2 regions of the Pseudoalteromonas sp. SR44-2 genome follow, and region 2 is predicted to be linked to the other one. Evidence: riboswitches for the same ligand, from Rfam matches in the RefSeq annotation. Region 2 holds a riboswitch; the other holds the start of a gene.

Region 1 (4,191 bases), on a different contig from region 2:
TTTATGCTCGCCTTTAAACCCCATATACATTTTAGGAATACTTATGAGCTCAACAACGCAAGTAGCAACATTTGGTGGCGGCTGTTTTTGGTGTATAGATGCTGCATTTAGACGTGTAAATGGCGTACTAACCGTAAGCTCTGGCTACACCGGCGGTGAAACAAATAACCCAACATATGATTCTGTATGCTCAGGCACAACCGGTCACGCTGAGGTTGTTAAAATTGAATTTGACGCGACTGTAGTTAGCTTTGAAACACTGCTAGCAATGTTTTTCACACTGCATGATGCAACACAATTGAATCGCCAAGGTAACGATATAGGCACACAATATAGAAGTGTGGTTTACTATCACGATGAAGCTCAACTTAAGCAAACCAACGAAGTGATAGCTCAACTGCAAAGCCATGTCGCTGAGCCAATTGTGACAGAAGTCAGCCCTGCTACTACGTATTACCCAGCAGAGCATTATCACCAAGATTACTATAACGAAAACCCACAGCAGGGTTACTGTAGTATTTTAATAGCACCTAAGTTACACAAGTTTGAAACCGTATTTAAAGAGTTCTTAGCTGACTAGCTAATTTGAGCAGTTAAATTGATTAGTTAAACTTAGCTAAACATTAAAAAGCCCGACATAAGTCGGGCTTTTTAATATTAATAAATACCGTTAAAACTGGTAGCTTGCGCCTGCAAAAAAGCGACGCTCTGGCGTGTTGTAGTAATACACTTCACCCGTTGTAAAATCAGTGTTTGAATCAACAGCGTTATATTCTTTATCAAATAAGTTTTCTACACGAAGTGAAACTTCAATATGTTCATTTACTTGATAATTACCCGCTAGGTTCCAGAGTGTATAAGAGCCTAAGCGCGTCACAGCACCTTGTCGGTCGCTACGGTATTGCATGTCTAAGCTTGCGTCAAAAGCACCAAACTGTTTTGCAAGTTCCCAGTTAAAAGTACGTTTAGCAACATTACGCAACTCTGCGCCCGTTTCTTCGTCTTCAGCGCTTAAGTAAGCAAAGTTAAGGTTGCTATCAAAACCAAAAAACTGCTGAGATAAGCTAAATTCAACCCCTTCGTAGCGTGCTTCATCGATATTAGCCAATGCAAAGTTTGCATCGTAATCAATCTTATCTTCTATATTGTTTCTAAATATTGCAATATCAACTTGCGCGATATCAAAATCCACACTCAAACCTAACTCACGGTTTACTGATTTTTCAGGTTGTAAATCAGGGTTACCATAAAGTGGATAATATAAATCGTTAAATGTAGGAGCTTTAAAGCCAGTACTTTGGCTTATACGAAATGTTGCATCTTCAGATAAATGATAACCTGCAGCGGCGGTATACGTTGTTTCATCGCCAAATTGCTCGTCATCATCTTGGCGAACAGTTAAATTAGCCAGTACTTTATCTGCATCGTAGTAAGCACCTACAAACACAGCAAGTACATCGCGGCTGTCTTCAACAAATAGTTGCGAACTATGCGACACATCATCGTTGTACCAATTAACACCACCACTAATGTTAAGTTCATTGGATAACAGGTACTGGCCGTTATAATCAATTTGTGTGCGTTTAGTTATAAATGTACTTGTTGTTGGCCCAACTGAAAAATCAACATAAGTGTTATCTGAATCATCTGTTGAAAGCGCTAAATCAATACTATGCGTTTGGTTAGTGTAGTTTTTACTCCAACCTGCAGAAAGTTGATAGTTTTTAAAATCATCTCGTTCAATCGTACTGCCTGCTGGGCTAAAGCGACTGTCGTAATCTGCATAGCCTTCACTGTATTGGCCTAATAACTTAAAGTCGCCGTAATGTGCATCGGTGTAGTTAACTTTAAAACCAAGGTTTTTATTTTCATAGCCATCTTCATCAGGTGCTACGCCTTGCAGTACATCAAAGTTATCTGTTTTTTCAAAGCCTGCGTTAAATGCTGCTGTTATATCATCTGATTTTACAGAGCCTGCAACTTGATAATTTTGATAAGAGTCAGAACCAAATGTAGCGCTTAGGGATAAGTTATCTGACTCACGCGTAATAATATTAATAACACCAGCGAGTGCATCAGATCCATAAACAGCCGCGCGAGAGCCTTTAATAATTTCTATGCGTTCAATACTATTTAAAGGGACATTATTTAATGCTTTTTGACCAAGTGTTGCTGAGCCTGTACGTACACCGTCAATTAAAATCAACGTATCGCCAGAGCCCGTACCACGAAGTGACACACCTGTATTTTGACCAAAACCACCGTTTGGATTAACTTGAAAACCCACTCGCGTGCTTAAAAGTGTAGGTAAATCGCGTACGTTACTAGCTTCTATTTCAGCACGTTCAATAACATTTACACTCGCTAAAACGTCGTTAATTGATTGCTCAAACTTATTAGCTGTAACGGTTATTTTTTCAATTGATTGCTCTGCACCAGACACAGAAAATGAAAGCGCAGCAGAAATTGCAACGCCTAGAGTTGTTTTGTTTAACATGAGATCCCCTACCTTTGCCCACCGCAAAGATTTAAGTAAGTAAGATTGCATCAAGGCCGGTCTCCGGACTCAGTAAGCACATAAAAACATGCAATACTCTACCGTTGCGGGGGCAGTGTTGGGCTTGTAGTCATCATGAAAACGCACCAACTTCCCGATTATCCTGCTAAAAAAATCATTACATGAAGTGGCTAGCAAGCACCTTGAAAATATGCCGTCATTGTGAGCATTTTGTTTACAAATGTCAATGGACGTCTATATAGCTAAAAGCTATTTCAGTTCAGTGCTGTATTATTATAGCTTGAAGGAATACCGTACTTATCAAGTAGCTTCTGAAGTTGCATTTGTGTAGTAGGTAAATTTAATATTTCATCCATTTTGTGACTAGATATTTTATTTGATTGTGAGTTAATCAAAAAATGTGTTTCATACACTGCATCTGGTATGTCACTCTTAAATAGTAAATCCATATTTAAGATATTCTGCCTTTTAAAATACTGATAAGCAATGCTGTTTAAAACCCCGACTTCAGCGCGCCTTAATAGCAGCATTTTAACTACATTGATTCATCAATTGTTAGGCTTACCTGGTGCTCTTCTCTCAAGTATTCGGCATTTGTATTAAATCCTGCAAATTGATACGAGTACCCTAAAACCCCAACTTTGGTTAATTTGTCCAGATTGTCAAAATAAGTTTGTTCTGATGCATTCTCTTTGAGTGTATAAAGCTCGTTTTTGGTGATGGTATAAAATTCAGTTTTTTCAATATTTTTCTGCGTTGTTTTTGGCAACCATTGCATTGCCATTAAAAATAAAACGTCGAAGTTATTTTTTTTCAACAGACAAAGTAAGCCTTTTTACAGGTAAAGAAATAAGTATAAAGTTAAATTCCTCCTGTGCGTCGTTTAAAATATTAATAAACTCAGGAGCAAAGCCCTGCTTTTTTTTGCGCGTTAATAATCGGAAAGTAGCCATCTTCGACCAATACATCAATATCAACTGGCTTTGATAAGCTTGGCTTGGTAAATATAAGCAAAACAAATAACAGAAATAATTGATGGGGTCTCATTTTAATACCTTCTAGAGTGAAATTTTTATTATATTCAATTAAATATAATAGCTTAAATATCAAAAAATGGATTAATACATGCAGAACTACGAGAGGATAAGGAGGGAAAGTTGTAAAAAATTAAGTAGCTTTAATCTGTCTGCAAATACAGACAAATTAAAGCTCTTTTATTAAAAACAGTTTATAAATTAGTCGCGAAAGTTTTTAAACTGAAAAGGCTGACCTAAATCGGCACTGCGTACTACCTGCATTGCTTCTTGAAGATCGTCACGCTTTTTACCTGTCACACGCACTTCTTCGCCTTGAATAGCGGCTTGTACTTTAACTTTTGAATCTTTAATGGCTTTAACCACTTTTTTGGCCATGTCTTTTTCGATACCTTGCTTTAACCCAACGTTACGAAATACATTTTTTCCTGCACGGCTAATATCTTGAAGTTCTAAACTAGCTACATCCATACCGCGCTTTGAAATTTTTCCCGCTAAAATATCGAACAACTGCATAACTTGAGAGTCAGCTTCTGCTTTAAGCTTAATTGTTTTATCGTTTAGCTCAATAGATGCATCAACGCCTCTAAAATCAAAGCGAGTCTCTAGTTCACGGTTTGCGTTATCAACCGCATTTTT
Region 2 (4,191 bases):
AAAGAACACGCTACCAATAGCTGCAGTAATAACACCTACAGGCAGTTCTTGGTTTTTCAGCAATGAGCGCGAAAGTACATCAACCCACACCATAAATGTACCGCCCACCAAGCTGGTTACCAGTAAGCCAGCGATGGTGCCTTGGGATATAAAAAAGCGCACAATATGCGGCACCATTAATCCGACAAACCCAATACCACCACACATAGCCACCAGCACAGCGGTAATTAATGAGCTTAAAACCAGCATAAGTATTCTAAAGCGCTGGACTCTAACACCTAATGTAATTGCGCTTTCATCGCCCAGTAACATAGCATTTAGCTGCCTTCTAAAGCTCAGCATTACAAACGTACACAATGTAATTACCAATAAAGGCAACCAAAGCGTAGCCCACTGCGCACGCGAAAAGCTGCCCAGTGTCCAAAATAAAATAGCGGCTACCGCCTGAGGGTCGCTCCAATAAAGCAACAAGCTGGTAAATGCACTAAATAAAAACGACAGAGCAACACCAGCTAATAACATTGATTCTACCTGTGCACTTTGCTGCCTACCTGCAATAAGTATTAATAAACTCATGGCGAGTAAGCTACCCAGCAATGCTGCTGCCGATAACATAAAACCTGCGCTAATACCTGCTAATGCCATAAGTAACACCACGCCAAATGAGGCACCCGACGATATACCAAATAAGTAAGGATCGGCTAAAGGGTTACGCGTTACCGTTTGTAAAATAAGCCCCGCAATTGCTAAGCCAGAGCCTGCTAAAAAGGCGAGTAATGTGCGTGGCATTCTTAGTTCAAAAATAATACGCGTATTAAAAGACGCATCATTTGAGAGCAAAAAACTATTAAGTACGTCTTGAAGTGAGGTCTCTGCTGCGCCAAAACTAAGTGCTGCAAATAAGCTAAATAAAGCAGCTGCAGCACTGATAAATAGCGCAAGTGATTGGCGAGTATTAACTGCGCTCATATTATTCGTAACCATAAAAGTAAGTGATATGAGGGATGCTATTTCCCGACTTCGATATTTGCGGGTGGTTATTTACTTGGGCGCAAACACCAAAAACGTCGCCTAGCATGTTTTCGGTTAATACCTCACTTGGCGTGCCTGTATGTGTAATTTCACCTTTTTTAATAACCACTAGTTCATCGCACATTGCAGAGGCTAGGTTTAAATCATGAAACGATGCAAACACCGTTACACCCAACGATTTAGCAAGTTCCATTACCTGTATTTGGTATTTAACATCTAAATGGCTAGTTGGTTCGTCCATTATTAACAGTTGAGGTTGCTGGACTATGGCGCGGGCTATCAAGGCACGTTGCTTTTCACCGCCTGAGAGCGATTCAAAGCTTTGATCGCTATGATCTGCCAACCCTACGGTATTGATAGCTTGAATAATTGTTTGTTTATCAATGTTAGTTATTGAGCTAAATACCGATTTATGAGGCGTTAGCCCAAGCGCAATAACATCAAATACGCTTAAGTTAAATTGCGACGGGGTTTCTTGAAGTACCACAGCGACTTGCTTTGCATAATTTTCACTTTTAAGTTGCCAAATATCGTGATTATTAAAAGTAATTTGCCCTGATGTTGGCCGGTTAAAACGGTATAAACAACGCAGCAAACTCGACTTACCCGCCCCATTTGGGCCAATTAAACCAACAAATTTACCTGGCGATATTTGCAAATTAATATCATTTAAAATGCTTTTATTGGCAATCCCCCACGAAACATTTTTAACGTTAAGTAAAGGCGTGTTTAGCGCTGATTTAGTGTGCAACAGTGAGTCCTTGGTAGGCGTGAACTCACTAACAATACAGCTAACAATAACTAGTGTATTAATAAAAAATGAGTAAACCCGCTCGTTAAAAAATTATACCAATCTATTTAGATATAGAACCTATTAAGCGATAAATTTAATTCGTTAAATTGTTCAAATATTTATGCTGATTGGTATTGCTCATTTGTATCTGACTTAAAGCGTTGTACTAATTACAGTTACGGGAATAGTTGAGGACTCGCACCTCATTCCAAATGAAGCTCTATTATGGGCGGCTAAGTAAATAATTTAAAGCAAAAAAACCGCACTCAAAAGAGCGCGGTTAAAAAGGGAGTGTTTAAACTAATTTAGCGAATAGTTAAAACTTGTATTCCATACCTAAGCCTACGTAGTCTTGGTCAACGTTGTTGTCCATATCGAAGCTTGAGTAAAAGCCAAATACTTTAATGTTTTTATTTAATTTGTGATCAAGACCAACTGATATTGCTGACTTATCGTCGCTGTCGTCAAAATCCATGTCTTGGTATTGCACTTTAAATGTGTTGTTACCCATGCTGTAAGCTGCATTTAATAGGTAACCATCCGCTTCTGCGCTGCCGTCAACTTTTTCTTGTGTTTGGTACATTGCACCTAACTTAAATTTTTCAACTTTACCTTGGATTGATGCACGTACTACATCGTAGCCATTTACTTCACTATCGGCTGCGATAGAGGCGTATACTGCGCTCTTTTTAAGTGCCACGTCGCCGTAAGTAACCGCCATTGAGTAACCGTTATCAGCGTCTACATCATCTTCAGCTACAAAAGTAGCAAGTACTTTAAAACCTTCGTATGAGTTTGATGAATAACTAACAGTATTCCCTAAACGGTTTTCACCTTTAAATACATTTTTAATATCGCCTTCAAGGTCGTTAAACAAGTCTAACTTACCTTGAGATTGTTTAAGCGCAGTATCGTTACGACCAATAACCACTTGGCCAAACGCACCTTTTAAACCAACGTATTGGTTACGCGCAGAAATATTGTCGTCGTTATCGCCTTTTGAATCAGCATCAGACACATCAACTTGAAACTCAAACTTATATACCGCTTCTAAACTATCATTTATTTTTTCAGAACCTTTAACACCAAGACGAGATGCATTACTTTTTATCTCAGTAAAAGATCCTTCGCCGTCATCAGATGATTGCACTGTTACATTCGCTTTACCGTAAATGTCTACATCGGCAAGTGCATTGAAAGATAAACCACTTAATAGTGCTAAGCATAAGCTCGATTTTACAAATTTCATGTTATTTCCTTGGATAATCACAAAAGACTAATTTTTAAAACTGCTGCATTTTGTCACCGCTAAATGACAGTAATATTACAACGGAAATATTAATGTCTTTTTTTATTAATAAAAATGCATTAAATTTGAAATCAAAATAACATGAAAGCCTAATAAACGGCCGAACTTACTTACTTTTCTTTAATGACAAGCTTGGGGTCATTTGCGATAGTAAATTAACTAAGGTTTCTATTAACTCTTTTTGCTCGTTGTCTCTGTGATACGCTATAAACACGTCTCGCGAGGTATTTTCTACATCTTTAACATGAAACAGTTCACCTTTTTCTAAATGCCCTTCTACCAATACTTGAGGTATAAATGCACTGCCGCCACATTGCAGTATTAAATCAAGTGCAATACGTCCTGTGCTGGTTCTAAAATAAGGCGGTGTTTTACCGGTAAACTGACGCGCATGCCAAAGTGAGAAAGTAGTTCCCCAATCAACATATACATACTGATTATCAAAAAAGTTTTCGTTCGTTGCAGTGTCGTATCCGCTTACGGGAATGATTGGCAACTCACAGATTCGCTCTACCACTAGCTCGTCTACTTTTGGTGGATCAAACAATATTGCCAAATCAAGCGTGCGTTCTAATAACAGCCGAGTGCTTTCTTGTTGAGCTTTAACTTCTGCGACTAATGACACGCCCGGCATCGCCGATACAATATTTGTTATACCAAACTGTAAAAAAGCATCCCAAATATTAGGCGTTCCTGCTAAGCTAATTTGCTTATGCATATTATCGGCAAGCGCAACATCCACTTTGGCGCGTTGCATGCCCGTAATAATCATTTGTGCATGGGGTAATAAGCGCTCGCCAGGTGCTGTAAGTTGAATGTTATTACGCTGGCGAATAAACAAATTAACACCAAGCCCTTGCTCTAATTGGCGAATTCTAAAGCTCACTGCAGACTGCGTAATATAAAGGTTTTCGGCCGCTTTACCAAAGTGACGCGTACGCACTACCTCAACGAATGTTTTTAATAAATCGATATCCAATTTTTTATCCTCACGATAAAAATAATTTGTTTAATAAATTGCCAAACTTGCATCATACTTCAGCTAATTACTAAGGTA

The links. Region 2 has a riboswitch for cobalamin ahead of H5115_RS16225 (ABC transporter ATP-binding protein). Riboswitches for the same ligand answer to the same signal wherever they lie in the genome.
Region 1: linked by a shared signal. The riboswitch ahead of H5115_RS03910 (TonB-dependent receptor domain-containing protein) and the one ahead of H5115_RS16225 (ABC transporter ATP-binding protein) in region 2 are both predicted to bind cobalamin.

The regions. Positions count from the first base shown of each region.
Region 1 covers NZ_JACJDW010000004.1:114,592-118,782, reverse strand. The annotation lists gene msrA (peptide-methionine (S)-S-oxide reductase MsrA) at 44-580, shown strand; gene H5115_RS03910 (TonB-dependent receptor domain-containing protein) at 671-2,497, opposite strand; cobalamin riboswitch at 2,534-2,718, opposite strand; gene H5115_RS20160 (hypothetical protein) at 3,054-3,335, opposite strand; gene H5115_RS20155 (hypothetical protein) at 3,419-3,565, opposite strand; gene H5115_RS03900 (YajQ family cyclic di-GMP-binding protein) at 3,754-4,191, opposite strand, start outside.
Region 2 covers NZ_JACJDW010000031.1:13,462-17,652, forward strand. The annotation lists gene H5115_RS16220 (iron ABC transporter permease) at 1-969, opposite strand, end outside; gene H5115_RS16225 (ABC transporter ATP-binding protein) at 971-1,783, opposite strand; cobalamin riboswitch at 1,947-2,071, opposite strand; gene H5115_RS16230 (porin) at 2,142-3,074, opposite strand; gene H5115_RS16235 (LysR family transcriptional regulator) at 3,241-4,113, opposite strand.